3 regions of the Halomonas sp. A020 genome follow, and region 3 is predicted to be linked to each of the others. Evidence: predicted binding sites of a transcription regulator. Region 3 holds the regulator's gene; each other region holds the start of a gene.

Region 1 (6,037 bases), 390 kb from region 3:
AATGGCATCATAGGGCGGCCGACCCTCCATCGTGTGACGCATGACGGCATCGGTCACCTGCTGCCAGCCTGTTTCGCTGAGAGGGTGGTCGGTACTGCCCCGTAGCATTCGCCCACCTTGGGGTTCACCGTGGCGCATCAGATCGATCGTCGTGATCTCAGCATGGGGAAAGCGCATGGCGATTCTCCTAACGGGTACGGATTAAATGATGGCGTGACGTACGCGAGCCGAGACCCATTCCGATACCAACACCGTGGTAAAGATGAGCACGAAAATCACGCTCACCTGATTCCACGCTAAACTGTTGATCGACGCATTGAGCTGTAAGCCAATGCCGCCCGCACCGACGAGCCCGAGCACTGTGGACTCGCGGATATTGATGTCCCAGCGATACACGCTGATGCCTGCAAAGGCGGGCATGATTTGCGGCAGTACACCATAACTCATGACCTGCAAGCGACTTGCGCCGGTGGCACTGATGGCTTCCACCGGCGTGGGATGAATCTCCTCGATGGCCTCATAGAGCAGCTTGCCCACAAAGCCAATCGACCGCAGGGCAATCGCGATGATGCCCGCCAGTACGCCGGGGCCTAGAATGGTGACCAGCAGCATGGCCCAAATCAGCGAGTTGATCGAGCGCGAAGAGACGATGATCGTCAGCGCCACGCTGCGCACGAGAGGATGCGGCGTGGTATTGCGGGCGGCCAAAAACGCGACGGGAAATGCCATCATGATCCCCAGCGCAGTGCCCAAGGTAGCGATGTTGATCGTGTCCCACATGGGCTGCCAGAGCTGGCTAGCATACTCCCAGCGCGGCGGCACCATACGACTGATCAAGTCGCTGCCCTGGCGGCCCGCGTCCTCTACGAACACCCACATGGTGTTGTCGGAGATCACTTTCCAGCAGAGTAAGAACAGGCTAATGCCCGCCAGCCAAGCGACGTACTGCAGCCACTGGGCGCGGCTGGTGCGCCGCTGCCACTGCGGCACGCCTTGAGAAGAAGTGGTTACCGGCATGGAGGATTCCTCTTGCCTTTCAGATTGGATAAAGGGATAGCCCACACGCCTAACGCCATGCTACTGCGTCCAACGACGCACATGGCTAGAGGCATATTCGCTCATGAGTACGATGGCGATGATGATCAGCAGGATGGCGGCCGAGGTGCCGTACTCGTAGCGGCTAAGCGACGTATTGAGTGTCGCGCCAATCCCCCCGGCTCCGACGATGCCAATCACCGACGACTCGCGGAAGTTGATATCCAGCCGGTACATCGAGAGCCCGATCAAGCGCGGCATCACCTGCGGCTGTACGGCGTGGTTCATGGTTTGCCACCAGCTGGCACCGGTGGCGCGCACGGCTTCTACCTGTTTCCAGTCGAGGTCTTCGATATCTTCCGCCAGCAGCTTGGCCATGAAGCCGATGGTGGCAAAGGCCAAGGTGAGCATGCCTGCAAAAGGACCAAAGCCGAACATCACCACGAACAGGATGGCAATGATGACCTCCTGAAAGGTGCGCGAAATCGCGATAATTGCCCGACACACCGCATACACCGGTAACGGCGCAATATTTTTGGCCGCGCCTAAGCCGACGGGAATGGCGAGTAGAACGCCGATCACCGTCGAGGTCAGCGTCATGGTGAGGCTTTCCAGCAGGCCTGCCAGAATGTCGCTTTGACGGCTGACGAAATCGGGCTGCAAAAACGCGCCGAGGAAGTTCAACGCGCGCCCGGCCCCTTCCGCCACCCGCGCCCAATTCACTTCCACCGAAGCGAGCGCCAGTACAAGGTAGACCACTCCCCCCAGCACCAACGCCCAACGCAGGCGGCGGCTCTCGATCAGCGGCAGCCGCCGCCATTGGCCCTGCCGGGCCGCCTGCTGGCGGGCTCGCGTGTCTATCGTGCTCATTGAGCGCCTCCACTCGCCAAGCGGCCCTGTTGCGGTGTTTGAGGCGCGCTGGCCGAGGGTGACGGTGCGGTACGCGGTGTCACCTCCTGGTGCTCTTCTTCGTCGTCATCGGCAGGCTCTGGTGTGGTGTCCCACTCCTCTTCACCGTAAATGGTGGTCAGCATCTCGCTGGTCAGCTCGCTCGGCTTGCCGTCGAAGACGATCTGCCCGGCACGCAGCCCAACGATACGGTCGGCAAACTGCTGGGCCAACGCTACGTCATGAATGTTGATGATAGCGGCCAGCTCGCGCTCGGCGCACAATTCACGAATCAAACGCATGATTTGGCGGGAAGTTTTCGGGTCTAGACTGGCTGTGGGCTCATCCACCAACAGCAGTTTGGGGCTTTGCAACAGCGCCCGGGCGATGCCCACCCGCTGACGCTGGCCGCCGGAAAGGGCATCGGCGCGTTTATCGATCGCGTGGGGCAAGCCAACGCGCTCCAGCAGTCGAAACGCTTCTGCCACGGCCTCCTGAGGATAGCGGCGCAAGAAACTACGCCAGAACCCCACATACCCCAATTGGCCCGACAGGACGTTTTCCATCACGCTCAGGCGGTCCACCAGCGCATACTCCTGGAAGATCATCCCCATGGCGCGGCGAGCGTGGCGCAGACGGCTACCCGAGAGTGTCGTCAGCTCCACATCGTCTAATCGAATGCTGCCTTGCGAGGGTTCTACTAGTCGGTTCACGCAGCGAATCAGAGTGCTCTTTCCCGCGCCAGATGGGCCAATCAGCGCCATGACCTGCCCTTTGGGAAGCGACAGCTGAATATCGGTCAGCGCGCGATCGCCGGTTGGGTAGCGTTTGCCAACGCCGGTGAGTGTCAACATGGGAAGTGCCTCAGTGTCTGATACTCAAGTGCTTATATGAATAAGGGCTTATGTCATTAGCTACATAGCGGCTCGGCCAGAAGGTCGCCCTCCTGGCCGAGAAAACGCACGGAATGACGGATCGTTCAATCGCAGTCGTACGTCACGCCGTTGGCATCGGCGATGGTACGGATCACGGACCAGTTCTCTTGGTAGGTGATCGGAATGAACTGTGCTTCACCGGAGTTGGCAAACTCGGCTTCCAGCGGTGTGCCTTCCCAGTCGTAGCTAAAGAATGCATCCTGAATCTGCTCGGCAAGTTCAGGGTTCAGGTTGTGCGCCAGACCATAGGCCGTCGTGGGGAAGGTTTCAGAGGTATAGATGACGTTGTAATCATCTTCGCTCACCACGTCGCGGGACAGCATGCGTTTGGCGACGGAGTTGGCAATGGCGGCCGCGTCGTAATCTTTGTTCACGACGCCTAGGATGGAGTTGTCGTGAGAGCCCGAAAAGGCGGTTTCGAAGTCTTCACCCGCTTCCAGGCCGTACTCGGAGCGCAGCAGCGCGGAGGGAGCGCGAAAACCGGAGTTGGACGTTTCGGAGGTAAACGCCAGCTGACGACCGGCCAAGTCTTCCACCGACTCGATGCCGCTATCGGGGTAGGTGATGATTTCCATCTCGTAGCCGAAGCTACCGTCTTCTGCCGCCATCATGGCAAAGGGACGGAAGCCACCACAGTTGACCGCCACCGGCACACCGCCAGTGTTGAAGCCCGCCACGTGCAAGCGTCCTGCGCGCAGGGCTTCCTGCTGGGCAGCGTTGGACTGCACGGGGAAGAACTGGACATTTTTACCGGTAGCGTCGCTCAGATGGTCCAGAAAATCGGCCCAAACATCGGCATAAACGGCGGGATCTTCCACCGGCGTATAAGCAAAGACCAGCGTATCGGGATCGACCCACTGCGACTCGTCGCTGGGCACGTCGGCGATCATGTCGCCGTCGCTGTCCGTGTAGCGTGAAGAGAGGTCAGCCGAGGCAGACACCGCTGCCAGTGAAAAAGCGCCTACGACAGCGGCGCTCAACAGCGTACGAGAGAAAGAGACAGAGTGCATGTGCATGGCATCACCTAAGCGAGTTATGAAGTGTTCATGCCATAGTGGCGGGCCAATATGACAGCAGTGGGACACTCCCGTGACGCTTGGGTGACGACGACATGACGACCTACTGGGCTTCTCCGGTGCAGCAGCCCCGCCGCTCGACGAACAGACTGTTGCCCGCGATTTTTTTGGCCTGATGCTTTAGCTCTGATAGCTGCGCGGCGATATCCAGCGCCTTGCAGGGCGCTGGGTCAGTAATTGGCTTGACCGCAATCGAGACGCTGACAAAGGGGAAGAACGTCACGCCCCCTTGTCGGCTTTCAATGGAAATTCCCCCCTGCAGCCGATCACTCTCCTCATAAAACCCCGGCGCCAGCACTTCGAAAGAGTGGAGAATTTGCTCGCAGACGTTTTGCCAGTGCTCTAACGGCAGCAGCATCATGAAATCGTCGCCACCGATATGCCCAATAAAGCCCCCCGCGCTCTCCACTTGAGCCTGGAGCAGCCGTGAGAGCGAAATGATCACGTGGTCACCGCGAGCATAGCCATAGGCATCGTTGAACGCTTTGAAGTTGTCCAGATCGACGTATGCCGCCGCGAACCCACGCTCTTCGGATAAATACGCCGCCAGGGTTTCGTTGATCAAAATATTGCCGGGCAGCCCGGTAAGAGGGTTGGCATGGCGCGCTTGACGCACTTGAATCGCGGTAATCTCCCGCAGCAGATCGACGATATTGCCCATGCCCAGGTAGTGACCGTCACCGCCGACGATGACGAAATCTTCCTGTTCGATATCGCGGCTGTCGGTGAGCTGTTGACTCAGGGCCTCTAAAGAGAGCTCTGCGTCCGCAACGATCATTTTAGGATCGGCGATATCTAACACGCGACGTTTGGCATACAGCGCGTGGCCGTACTGATTGGCAAACAGCGTCAAAAAAGCGTTGCGGCGGACCACTGCCACAGGGACCCTCTCTTCCACCACCGCCACGCAGCGCAGCTTAGGGTCTTCGCGAAAGCGTTCAGCCAGCGCGGGCACTAAACAACTTGCCGGGACGCTCTCGATGGGACGCAAGATGGAGTGCGCCGTGCGTCCCGCCGGGCCTTTGAGCTGGGTGGTGGCGGGCAATAGCGTATTAAGCTGCATGGGTGGCTGAGGGCTCGGTCGAGCAAAATAGAACCCTTGCAGCAGTGCCAGCCCGCGATCGAGTTCCCATAGGCAGAGATGCTCGGCCGCCGTTTCGACCCCCTCGGCAATGAGCTGGCAATCGAGGCTGCGGGCGACATCCAAAATCGAGCGCAGAAACTCGCGCTTGGCGGGTTCCTGATCGATCCCAGAAATAAAATGACGGTCAAGCTTGACGAAATCGGGCCGTAGCTCCGACCAGTGGCGAAGACTCGAGTGACCAGCCCCCAAATCGTCCAATGCCACCTGAAACCCCATGTCGCGGTAGTGATCTACCGCTTGGCGCATCAGCTCGTAGTCGTGAATCGGCACATGCTCGGTCAGCTCGATGACCACCCGCTCGGGTGGCAAGCCGCTCTCTTGGATAAAACTGAGCGTCAGCCCTTCACGAAAATCCCGCTCCACAATGGTCAGCGGCATGACATTGAGAAACAGCAGTCCCGGCAGGTCGAGCTCGGCAAAGCGGCGTATGGCAAGACGCCGGCAAAGCAGGTCCAGCTCGACCAGCAATCCCGCCTGGGTCGCCACATCGAATAACCGCAGCGGAGAGTGAAGCGGAGACGTTTTTGGCCCGCGAATCAGCGCTTCATAGCCGTAAATAGCCTGCTGATTGGCGTCCACGATCGGTTGGAACAGCACGTGCAGCTCTTCTGCCGCAATAATGTGATTTAGCCACTGCGCTTCTTGTGCGGTCATATGCCTGCTGCCCTATCAAACGTCGACTATCCCTATGATTCGTAACGCTCCATGAGGAAGGTACTAGGGCAGCAAGGGTGCGTCATTGTGATGACATTTGTATGACAACCAGCGGTTCTTTACGTGTCGGTAGGGATCGCCGGCGGTGGAAACACTGCCTCGCCACCGCTGGCATCGAGCTGGCGAATGTCCGTTGGCTTGCCCTGCTCATCCAGGCTCACCAAACCAATGCCACTGGCGTTCCACAGTCGCTCTCCGGCGCTGGCTTGGTCAGGGTCGCGGGGGTAGATGCTAAGCTTACGCCG
Region 2 (6,037 bases), 1.2 Mb from region 3:
AAAGGTTTCACCACCCGCTTCCATGAAACTATCGTGGATCTCCTCTTTGATCTCTTCGAGGGTCTCGACACAATCAGAGGAAAAGGCTGGCGAAAGAATCGCAATGTGCTTGTGCCCTTGTTTCGCCAGTTCGGCAACATGGTCGACCGTTTGCGGACCGACCCACTTTTCAGGACCGAACTGCGACTGAAACGCAGTATCGACCTCCTCTTTGCTCAACCCCAGCTTTTCACGCAGTAGGCGTGTCGTTTTCTGACACTGGCAGTGGTAGGGGTCACCCTCCATCAGATAACGCTCCGGCACGCCGTGATAGCTCGCCACGAGTTTGGTGGGACGACTATCGAAGCCGTCGTACGCCTCTTGTACCGAGTTAGCCAACGCCTGGATATACGTCGGATGCTCGAAATAGGCCGGTACGGTACGGATATAGGGCTGCCACTTCATTTTCATCAGCGTACGAAACGCTTGATCATTGGCAGTAGCGGTAGTGGGCGAGCCGTACTGCGGATAGAGCGGGAAGAAGACGATGCGCTCACAACCCTTCTCTTTCATGCGTTTGAGCACGCTGTCCGTTGAAGGATTGCCGTAGCGCATACAGAAATCGACCTCGACATCGTCGCCGTAAAGCGCTTTCAGGCGCTCGGTCATTTTTTCCGTTTGTGCACGGGTGATGGTCAGCAACGGGCTTTCGTTCTTCTCGTTATTCCAGATGCTCTTGTACGCATTGCCCGAGGAGAACGGACGCTTGGTTAGGATGATGAGCTGCAAAAGAGGCTGCCATTTCCATCCGGCATAATCTACGACTCGTTTATCGGACAAGAACTCGCTGAGATAGCGACGCATGGACCAGTAATCGGTGGCATCGGGCGTTCCCAGATTCGCTAGAACGACGCCCACCTTGGCGCGGGGAACGGCAGGGTGGCTGCTGGGCGCGTGGGCCAAGCGCCCCTCACCGGGTTGATCCTTCACGATGCTATCGGCCATCTCGCTAACTCCTCGGGTGTACGTAATGGGCAAAATCTTAACACTTTTCAGCAAAGTCGCGGCATAAAGTTATACTATCAACATTATTTGTATAACTGCAGGCCAACTCATGTCCAAGCCGTTACTCCTGGTACTGGGTGATCAGCTCACGCTGACGCTGCCAACCCTTCGCGAAGCGCCTTCCAATGCGGTGGTGGCGCTGTGCGAAGTGGCCGAAGAAGCACGCTACGTGCCGCACCATCTGCATAAGATCGGTCTTTTCATGGCCGCCATGCGCCACTTTGCCGACGCCTTGAGAGACAAAGGCTATACGGTGCATTACAGCCGCATCAATGATGGCGATAACACCCAGTCGCTGATAGAAGAAGCCGAGCGGCTCGCCAAGCAGTACGGCTGTGATGAAATTCGCGTTACCCGCCCCGGCGAGTGGCGGCTGTGGAACGACATGCAGCAGCGCCAACACAACGCCCTCCCCTGGCAGCTGTGGGAAGATGACCGCTTCTTCACCACACCGGACGACTTTTCACGCTGGGCAGAGGGCCGCAAACAGCTGCGCCTGGAGTATTTCTACCGCGAGCAGCGCAAGCGTACCGGCCTGCTCATGGAGGGCGACACGCCCAGCGGCGGCCAGTGGAATTACGACCACGACAACCGCGAGCCCATCGATACCTCGCTGAGCTTTCCTGCGCTGCCCAACCACGGCCAGGATGACGTGACAAAAGCAGCTCTTAAGGACGCCGCTGACCATTTCGCTGATCACATGGGAACGATGGAGACCTTCAACTTGCCGGTCACCCGGCGGCAGGCACTGGTCGATTTGAACCACTTCATCGAACACGGGCTAGCAGACTTTGGCCGCTACCAAGATGCCATTAGTGACCGAGAACCCTTTTTGTATCACTCACGCCTGTCTGCGGCGATGAACATTGGCCTGCTCTCGCCGATGGAAGTGTGTGACGCCGCCGAGGCGCACTACCATGCGGGCAAAGCGCCTATCAATGCGGTAGAGGGTTTCATCCGCCAAATACTCGGCTGGCGCGAATACGTGCGCGGGCTCTACTGGACGCACATGCCCGGGTACAAACAGGAGAACCAGCTAGGCTTCACCCGCGAGCTGCCCGCGTTTTATTGGGACGCCAACACCGACATGCGCTGCCTGCAGCGCGCCATTCAAATGACCATCGACAACAGCTATGCGCACCACATCCAGCGACTCATGGTCACCGGCAACTTTGCCCTGCTGTGCGGCGTCAAGCCCGAAGCGCTGTGCGACTGGTACCTCGCCGTCTACGCCGATGCCTGCGAGTGGGTCGAACTGCCTAATACCCTCGGGATGGTACTGCACGCCGATGGCGGTTTGATGGGCTCCAAGCCTTACTGCGCTTCGGGTAAATACATCGATAAGATGTCTGATCACTGTCAGCACTGTCGCTACTCGCCCAAACAGATGACCGGCCCCAAAGCCTGCCCTTTCAACAGTCTTTACTGGCACTTTTTGGAAACCAATGCGGAACGGCTCAACCGTAATCCACGAATGAAGCTCATTTATGGCTCGTTAGGACGCATGAAAGAGGAGAAGCGCGAGGCCATTCGCCAGCAGGCCGAGCAATTCCTTGCCAAACTGCCAACCAGTAAAGGCTACGGCCAACCGGCGCATACGAAGGGCTATGCCTCTGCTGCCCAACACGCTTCCTCTACATCTAACTCGGAGAACCGCTCATGAGCCGTTTCGCAGCGCTGGATGCCCAGGCTCCGGTCACGCTCTACCATGACGGGGACTGCCCCTTTTGCCGAGTGGAAGTCGCTTGGCTCGCCAAACACCGCCATCGGTCTCGCGTTCGGCTGGTCGATATTCAGAGCAGCGAGTTCAAGCCAGACGAGGTCGGTCGCAGTTTCGACGCCATGATGGGCCAACTGCATTTGCAAGATCAAGAAGGGAGGTGGTTCATCGGGATGGACGCCAGCCGGGCCCTCTATGCGGTGTTGGGCTACCGGCGGCTGGTAAAGCTATCTTGCTTACCGGGCCTGCGCAGCATGATGGATGCAGGCTACCGTTTCTTTGCCCGTCGCCGTATTCGGCTGGGGCGATGGTGGGAAAAACGACAGGGTAAAACCGTCAGCTAATACAGCGGCTGGATCAAAAGACGAGCGGCATACGCGAGGTCAGCGGCGCACTATAATGAGCGTCGCGGCCAATCACCTCATCTTGAGGCACGTGCTGCACTAAGTAGGCGCGATGGATACCCGCACGCTTGAGCTCTAGATAAACGTCATCCAGTGAGCGAAACAGCATCGGTTTACCGCGCTGCATCAACATGTGGCGCTCACCTTCTACATCTTCAAGCTCGACTTGGTAAAAACGACTACCCGAATGGGTAATCACACGGATTTCAAAATTGTCGTGATTCACGACGAACTGTTTCAGCGCTTTCAGTTCCATGGTTCCCTCCTGTTATTGGTCATCGTCATGGAACACAGCATGAAGCGGCTCCATGACAATCATATTACCTTGGCACTAACTGCCTAAGACGGCAATAACAGGGAAGAGTTCCTGTCTCAATCGTCAACTAACGGTCGACTTATTGATACTCGGAGGGGTCGATTGCTTTGCCCAGCGAGTTACGATCGATCCAGTTCCCACCTTTGGTCTCTTTATAGCGAAACACCACTTTGTCGCCTACCACGACGGGGAGTTCAGCATCTTCGGTTTGGTAGCTGTACTTCTCCCCCTCCACCACCAAAAAGTAGCGATAGAGATCGGGCATGCCCAGCCACTCTTTGAAAGGGCCTTCGCGCTCTAGCGACTGGAGTTCACCACGGCCTTCCAGTTTCGGAAGACGTTTGCGGTTACCGCGCCTAAAACCACCTGCCATTTGTTACTCCTGTCTCTCTATCTGCTCGAGGCGAACTGCTCATGAGGGTGCGCATTATACGTTCTCCCCCATGACGCTCAAGTTAATCGCCAAACGCCTCGCCATAGCTATCGGGCGCCAAATCCTCGAAGCGCGTGTATTTACCAATGAAAGCCATGTGAACGGTGCCAATCGGCCCGTTACGCTGCTTACCGATGATGAGCTCCGCAATGCCCTGGTTATCTGGGTTGTCGGGGTTATACACCTCATCCCGGTAAACGAAGGCAATGACGTCCGCATCCTGCTCGATCGCGCCCGACTCCCTCAAATCCGACATCACGGGGCGCTTGTTGGGGCGCTGTTCGAGCGAGCGGTTAAGCTGCGAAAGCGCCACGACCGGGCAGTTGAACTCCTTTGCCAAACCTTTCAGAGAGCGTGAGATCTCAGAGATTTCCCCCGTGCGGTTTTCGGAAAAGCCAGGGATCTGCATCAACTGAAGATAGTCAATCATGATCAGCGCCATGTTGCCGTGCTCACGCACGATACGGCGCAGTCGCGAGCGCATCTCATTGGGCGAGAGCGCGGCGGTATCATCGATGAACAGCTGTTTGTCTTTGAGAAGGTTGACAGCCGATGTGAGCCTTGGCCAATCCTCATCTTCCAGCTGGCCCGAGCGAACGCGCGTCTGGTCGATGCGCCCCAGTGAAGAGAGCATCCGTAGCATCAGCGACTCTGCGGGCATCTCCATGGAGAACACCATGACCGGCTTGTCGCTAGAGATGACCGCATGCTCGACCAAGTTCATGGCGAATGTCGTCTTACCCATCGATGGACGCCCAGCGATGATCACCAAGTCGGAGGGCTGCAGACCCGAGGTCATCTCGTCCAGATCGCGGAAACCGGTGGAGAGACCAGTCATCTCGCCTTTGAGGTTGAATAGCTCATCAATGCGGTCGACCGCTTTGGTGAGCAGATCGCTCATACCGATAGGTCCACCGGTTTTGGGGCGCTCTTCGGCAATTTGAAACACCAGCCGCTCGGCTTCGTTCAACAGCTCATCGGCGGGTCGTCCCTGCGGTGAGAACGCCCCTTCGGCGATTTGGTTGGCGGCACGAATCAGCTTGCGCAGCGTGGCGCGTTCGCGAACGATATCCGCGTAGGCGCGTATGTTGCTGGCCGAGGGCGTATTGCGGGCAAGCTCCGCCAGAAACCCTAGCCCGCCGACGGTATCCAACTGGTCCCGCGCTTCCAGCGCTTCGGACAGCGTGACCACATCGAGCGGCTGCCCTGATTCCGCCAAGTGAATCATCACGTTGAACACCAAACGGTGCTCATAGCGATAGAAATCGTCGGCGACCAAGCGCTCGGACACGTTATCCCAGGCTTGATTGTCTAGCATGAGCCCGCCTAACACCGACTGCTCCGCCTCTAGCGAGTGCGGCGGCAGCTTTAGCGCCGCCGTTTCCTGATCAGCAGAGGGCTGGTCCTGCATAGCGAGCTCCTTAAATGTAACGCGTTGCCAACGGCGCTTATCTTAGCCGGGCAGCTTCCTTCACACCACTGGCCGAATCACACTCGTCAGCGGTTCATAAAAGACAAAGGGCGCGGGAGATCCCGCGCCCTTTGAGGCGTTAGCGTTGGCGAGCGAGATTACTCGGCGACAACGACCACGCGTACAACGGCGTCCACTTCTGCATGCAGGTGGAGGTCGATGTCGTATTCGCCCGTTTGGCGAATCGGGCCCTGCGGCATACGCACTTCGCTCTTGGCAACTTCGATGCCAGCAGAGGAGATGGCGTCGGCCAGGTCACGCGGACCGATAGAGCCGAACAGCTTGCCTTCGTCACCGGCTTTGGACACCAACGACAGTTCGATGTCGTTGAGCTGCTCAGCGCGTGCTTGGGCTTCGGCTTTACGCTCAGCGGCTTGTGCTTCGAGCTCGGCACGCTGCGCTTCGAACGCTTCTACGTTCTCTTTGGTGGCCGGTACGGCTAAACCGTAGGGTACCAAGTAGTTACGACCATAACCGGGCTTGACAGTGACTTTGTCACCCAGGCCGCCCAGCTTACCAATGTTGTCGAGCAGAATGACTTCCATCTCGTAAACCTCTTGTCAATTGCTGCGGGCAAGGCGTGCGCGAACGTTCGCGAATGTATCGATCAGCCCCAACAGCAGCACAATGAGAATCGTGGGCCAGGTCG
Region 3 (6,037 bases):
AAATAACATCGCTACGTACTCCTTTAACGTGGAGCCAGTCGGCGTAGGCCAGAACCAGAACACATGAGCGCCTACGACTAATGGCTAACTTAACACCTAGTTATTGCACACAAGATGCCAAATTACATAGAAAATAAAAAATTATTTTATAAACATGTATTTATACAAATTACATTGTGCGCAATATAATGCAGCAACGTCAAAAATACCTCAAATATATTGTGCAATAATGACACATGCGCCGTGTACGTGGCGCAGAATGACTCACCTTAAGAAAGATTCCGCAGACTTTCATGCAGGCTCGTTCTAAAGAAAACCTTACATACCCTCTGCATATGCCGCAGGCACAAAAAATTAGACCCCGCAGGGCGGGGTCTTGGTCACTCTTACTTGTCAACGATACTGACGTCTGGCTTCCTATCCTTTTGCGGGGTGCCAACCTTGGTATATCCCCTGACCAGCGTATTGATCGTTATCTGATTCTTTCCATGAATCTTTGAGCATCCTTGCTATAGGACATCCTTGCCCCTTAAATGCTCACTCCTAAGCGTAAGAGTTTTTAACAGCTTTGCAAATAAATGTTACAACTTACATGCCGCTATTTTCTTCCGGAAGCTCTTCGGTGCTGTCGTATGTCGCATCCGAGTCATCGCTCATGGAATTCGGCTCCATATCGCTGGCGTTATCGCCTTCGTCATGGGTTAAATCTTGGTTGCCATGATCAGATGGCATCGCAGTATCGCTGGACTGAGATTCCACCGGCTGCTCGTCTGGAGAAATATTGTCGGCCGGGTCAGCAGGCTCTTGGGCAAAAGCCAATGGGCTTGCTACCAAACCAAACGTTACACCTAAAATACCAGCTTTCTTGAGTAGTTCCTTGGACATCATATTCCGCCTCCTCGATCGCTGTGAAATACCGCTTTAGTAAGGAAGAGCGACTTCATGTCTTACCAGTTCCTGCGGTAATCTTCCTTACCAGAATTTTTGCATCCGACATGCCAAAATTTCAAAAAAATAGAAAAATACATATAAATACAATAGTTTATAAAAAAATAAAGCCATGCCAAAATAGCTTCAGCCGCGATTTCATAGCGAGTTAATTGGCTACATATGGCACATGCGCGGTGTTTGACCATGCTTACATGCCAATATGACACACTTGTACATAGATTATGCAAATCGACGAATGAGGAAGGATTGAGTGTACGAGGTGAGGCCGGTGAAACGAGTGGCCGAGCGGCATTTTTACTCGTTGACCACCCTAGTGGCCGGGAATACGCAACGGAACAGTGCCCCTTCACCGGGCAACGACTCCACTTGGAGCTGCGCATCGTGGCGCAGGAGAACGTGTTTTACAATGGCCAGGCCCAGCCCAGTGCCACCGGTGGCGGTGCTGCGCCCCTTATCGACGCGGTAGAAGCGTTCGGTGAGACGCGGGATATGGACCGGATCGATCCCTTCACCGTCGTCGTCCACTTCGATGCAGGCACTGCCATTGGGCAGAGCCGCCCAGCGGAGCGTGATTTGACTTCCCTCCGGCGTATAACGCACTGCGTTGAATGCCAAGTTGGAGATCGCACTGCGCAGCTCCTGCTCACTGCCGATTAGGCGCGCTTCGCAATCGAGTACGATCTGCACGCTGTGTTGCTGGTGAGACAGCGCCAGCGCATCGCGGCGAATACTCTCCAGCATCGGCCCGACGGCAAGCGGCTGGTGATCTTCTCCCCCTCGATCGATTTCGAGCCTAGAGAGTAGTAGCAGGTCGTTGACCAAGTTCTGCATGCGCTTGGTCTGCTCCTCCATTTGACCGATGCCTTTGCCCAAACGGGGCGGCAGCAGCTCTTTCAAATCGCCATAGGTTTCCAAGTAACCCGACAGCACGGTCAGCGGTGTGCGCAGCTCGTGAGACACGTTGGCTACGAAGTCACGGCGCATCTGTTCGAGGCGATGCAAGCGCGTAATGTCCCGGGCCATGACCAAGCGCTCGTCATCACCATAGAGCGTGATTTGATACTGCAGAATACGCCGCTCATCGATGGGTGAGGTGAGTGTTAGCGGCTCGCCATACTCCCGGGCATTGAAGTAGCTAATGAAGCGTGGGTCGCGCAGCAAGTTGGTAATATGCTGTCCGCGGTCATGGGCGGTTTGCAGGCCCAACATCTCGGTAGCCGCGCTATTCCACCACTCTAAATCACCATGCCGATCCAGCATCACGACGCTATCACGCATCGCTTCCGAGGATTCCTGAATACGCGCAAGGGTCGCCCGCAGGCGGCTTTGAGTAATGCGTTGGCTCTTTTGATAGCGGTAGAGACGATCGAAAAGCTCACCCCAAAGCCCCGTTGCCGCGGGCGGCTCATCGTGAGGGTGAAGCGTCAGCCATTGGAACAGCGCCTTTAATTGGCGCAAGTGATAAATCAAACAGAATAAGAGGCCAGCGGCGAGCCCCACACCGGGATACCCCACCAGCCACCCCAGGCACATGCCCAATAGCGCCAGCCAGGTAATGCGCCACCATTCACGGCTCCACAGGCGCACGACTACACCCGAGCAGAGAAACGATACCCAGTGCCCCGCACTGTTTGAATCAAATTCTGGTGCGCCTCCCCTAGCGCCTTACGCAACCGGCGAATGTGCACGTCCACCGTGCGCTCCTCTACGTACACGTTGCCGCCCCACACCTGATCGAGAAGCTGGCTACGGGTATAGGCACGCTCTTGGTGGGTCATGAAAAACTGCAGTAATCGATACTCGGTAGGGCCCATCTCCAGCGCCTTTCCATACGCGCTAACACGATGGCTCACCGGGTCTAACAGCAGCCCATTGATTTCGATGGGATCTTCCACGCCGCGCGGGGTCGCCCGGCGCAGAACGGCTTTCAGGCGCGCTACCAGCTCACGGGGCGAAAACGGCTTGGTGATGTAATCGTCGGCGCCCGCTTCCAGACCTTGGATCTTATTATCCTCTTCGCCCTTGGCGGTCAGCATGATGATCGGCAGTTCCGCAGTAGCCTCTTCGCGCTTGAGACGGCGTGCCAATTCGATGCCGCTGGTGCCAGGCATCATCCAGTCCAGCAGCAGCAGGTCGGGCTGATGATCTACGACCATCGCGTGGGCATCCTGGGCGTTATCCGCTTCAAGCACGCGATAGTCAGCCATTTCCAGCGCCACAGCGATCATCTCGCGAATGGGCGCCTCATCATCGACGATCAGTACGGTCTTGGCGGTCATTCCAGGGCCTCACGGTGTGCTAAGAAAGCTCATGTATGCGAAAACGGTTCAATGACATGTCTGTGACGATAACACCATGACTTAATGACAATTCTATGACACCCAGCAATATTAGCCAGCCACGGGCCACTCGCTTAGAGCAATGCCGGCAAAGACCAAGAGCCCCGACCAGTGATTATTCAAAAACGCTTGGAAACAGCGATCACGCTCCCGGTGAACGATCAAACGCTGTTGATGGGCAAAGGTTACCGCCATTCCGACCACACCGAGCCAGAAGAAACCGCCCAGGCTCGCCATCAGCCCCACCCAAATCAACAACGCTAGGGTGGCAAGCTGCAGCAAGCCAATGATGAGACGGTCGGCACTGCCAAACAGCACCGCCGTGGATTTGATGCCGATCTTCAGGTCGTCATCGCGATCGACCATGGCGTACTGGGTATCGTAGGCCACTGTCCATAGCACGTTAGCGCTGAACAGTAGCCACGCCACGAGTGGCACCTCGCCGAGCACGGCGCCAAACGCCATCGGAATCGCCCAGGAGAACGCCGCCCCCAGGACCACTTGGGGAAAGTGGGTATAGCGCTTCATGAAAGGATAAATGAACGCTAGCAGCACACCGCCGAAGGAGAGCAGCACGGTAAACCAATTGGTCAACAGGACCAACACGAAGGCCGCCGCCACCAGCGCCACGAACAGCAGCTGCGCCTCGGTTTCACTAATACGGCCGGTGGCCAGCGGCCGCTGCCGGGTGCGCTTTACATGGCCATCGAAGTGGCGGTCGGCGTAGTCGTTCACCACGCAGCCTGCCGCGCGCATTACGTACACCCCGGCAATGAAGATCAGCAGTACATCGCGGCCCGGCACCCCGTCCGAGGCGATCCACAGCGCCCATAGCGTTGGCCACATCAACAGCCAAGTACCTATCGGCCGGTCCAAGCGCATTAGCTGTAGGAAATCGGTCAGGCGGGCCCACCCGGTTGGGCGCAACAGAGAACGGTCCATGCTCATGCTTACCTCGTCGAAAAAGTCGCTGCGTTAGCCTAGCGCGACGGCAGGCTCAGTGCATCTGTCATGGTGGATAAAAAGTACTCCTGCACCAGCAACGACAGCCCGCCGTGCTCAAAGACGGAGCGCCGCCCCCAAAGGCTACTGGCCGACGATCCCAGCGTCAGCCGGTTGAATGGCGGCGCGGCCGACGTTACTTCCAGCGGCCCGCGCACCAAATCAGGCTTCTGGAATAGCCAGCTGCCTAGCGAACGCTCACCTAAGTTGCCCAACCCTTTGCCCTGCAGGTGGTGAAGCGATGCCACCGAACGCGCCACGACCCACGGCGTTTCATCGATACACAGCGCCACCTCACGCAGCCACGCATAGCGGCGGTGTGCAATGCCCAGGGCAAGGGCTTCATCGCGCTGGGGCAGGCCGATGGTCTGGCGCAACACGCGCACCCGAAATGCGCCCGGCTTACCGGCGGCCATCAGGCGGGCGGTCAACGAATCCGTGGAGGCGACCCACTGCCACCAAGGCGCGCTCATGGCTGGCCGAGCAGCGGCCACCGGCAGCCACTGAGGAAAGAGTGAAAACTCGGGGGCGGTCACCTAGGCCTCCAGGGCAGTCAATTGAGAGTGAGCTAGTGTAACATGGTGGTTTATAGGCTTTTGTTCCACCGACGTCAGGGGACGGTATGCCCAACTCACACACGACCTCTTCCACGCCCTCTCCTCACTCAACTGCTCTGGCGATCGTCGGAACCGGCATGGCAGGCGTGGGGCTAGCGCGTACCCTGCGACGCCAGGGAGATACACGCACTATCACGCTGATCAGTGCAGACAGCGGCGATGACTACAGCAAGCCCCTGCTTTCCACCGGCTTTGCCAAACGCCTCGGCCCTGACAAGCTCGCCCAGCGCGATGCCAGTGCACTGGCAGACGAACTCAATGCCGAGGTCATTACCCACACCCAAGTGACGCATCTAGATGTGGATAACCAAACGCTACACCTGAGCAGCGGCGCCACGCTTCGTTACGATGACGTGGTGCTGGCCACCGGTGCCGCCCCTCGCAGGCCATTCAGCGTGCCCAGCGCACTGGCGGAGCGCTGCTTTACCGTCAATGACTTAGACGACTACCGGCACCTGCATGAAGCACTCACTCAGCCGAGCCGCGTGGCGATCATTGGGGCCGGGCTCGTTGGCTGTGAATTCGCCAATGACTTGCACGCAGGCGGACACCAACTCACCGTAATCGCGCCGGAGAGCGCCCCACTGCCGCGGCTGCTGCCCGAACCACTGGGTCATGCGCTGGCCAATGCGTTTCACGCGGCAGGCATTCGCCTCGCACTAGGGCGCAGCTTGGACACGCTTTCCCAAGCGGCCGACAACGCCGTAGCTTTGCACTTGGATAACGGCGAGCGGCACGCGGTAGATCTCGTCCTCTTCGCCACCGGCTTGATACCACGCACGGCGTTAGCAGAGGCCGCTGGCCTAACCGTAAGTGCCAGCGGCATTCACGTCGACCGCCACCTCCGCACTCGCCAGCCTAACGTTTATGCCCTGGGTGATGCAGCCTGTATCGACGGTGTGAACGCCATGTATGTCCAGCCGCTGCAAGCCAGCGTTAAAGCGTTGGCGGCGACGCTCACTGGCACGCCTACCGCGGTTCGCTTTGGCGCATGGCCCGTGGTGGTCAAAACGCCGCTACTGCCCATCGTGGCCTACCCCCCAACGCAGCCACCCAAACGCTGGCGAATCGAAGGCGACGGTGACGATTTCACCGCCTTGGCCGAAGATAAAGACGGTCGTTTGATTG

Evidence for each region. Region 3 encodes PhoB, which activates phosphate uptake and scavenging genes when phosphate is short. Its sites were predicted from a motif close to TGTCATANNNNTGTCANA; they were not measured.
Region 1: a site for PhoB is predicted at 3,925-3,942, ahead of phnD (phosphate/phosphite/phosphonate ABC transporter substrate-binding protein). Genes of this name have one in related genera too.
Region 2: a site for PhoB is predicted at 3,476-3,493, ahead of FRH_RS00130 (DUF6482 family protein). Genes of this name have one in related genera too.

The regions. Positions count from the first base shown of each region.
Region 1 covers NZ_AP022850.1:1,575,072-1,581,108, reverse strand. Annotated here, with positions in the region: gene FRH_RS07370 (histidine phosphatase family protein) at 1-177, opposite strand, end outside; gene phnE (phosphonate ABC transporter, permease protein PhnE) at 202-1,017, opposite strand; gene phnE (phosphonate ABC transporter, permease protein PhnE) at 1,078-1,905, opposite strand; gene phnC (phosphonate ABC transporter ATP-binding protein) at 1,902-2,777, opposite strand; gene phnD (phosphate/phosphite/phosphonate ABC transporter substrate-binding protein) at 2,903-3,868, opposite strand; gene FRH_RS07345 (bifunctional diguanylate cyclase/phosphodiesterase) at 3,978-5,732, opposite strand; gene FRH_RS07340 (alkaline phosphatase D family protein) at 5,852-6,037, opposite strand, start outside.
Region 2 covers NZ_AP022850.1:19,161-25,197, forward strand. Annotated here, with positions in the region: gene hemH (ferrochelatase) at 1-984, opposite strand, end outside; gene FRH_RS00120 (cryptochrome/photolyase family protein) at 1,094-2,707, shown strand; gene FRH_RS00125 (DUF393 domain-containing protein) at 2,704-3,108, shown strand; gene FRH_RS00130 (DUF6482 family protein) at 3,122-3,424, opposite strand; gene FRH_RS00135 (hypothetical protein) at 3,564-3,857, opposite strand; gene dnaB (replicative DNA helicase) at 3,940-5,328, opposite strand; gene rplI (50S ribosomal protein L9) at 5,487-5,933, opposite strand; gene FRH_RS00150 (hypothetical protein) at 5,949-6,037, opposite strand, start outside.
Region 3 covers NZ_AP022850.1:1,184,451-1,190,487, forward strand. Annotated here, with positions in the region: gene FRH_RS05465 (hypothetical protein) at 1-9, opposite strand, end outside; gene FRH_RS05470 (hypothetical protein) at 589-888, opposite strand; gene phoR (phosphate regulon sensor histidine kinase PhoR) at 1,246-2,538, opposite strand; gene phoB (phosphate regulon transcriptional regulator PhoB) at 2,541-3,230, opposite strand; gene ubiA (4-hydroxybenzoate octaprenyltransferase) at 3,342-4,232, opposite strand; gene FRH_RS05490 (chorismate lyase) at 4,271-4,828, opposite strand; gene FRH_RS05495 (FAD-dependent oxidoreductase) at 4,915-6,037, shown strand, end outside.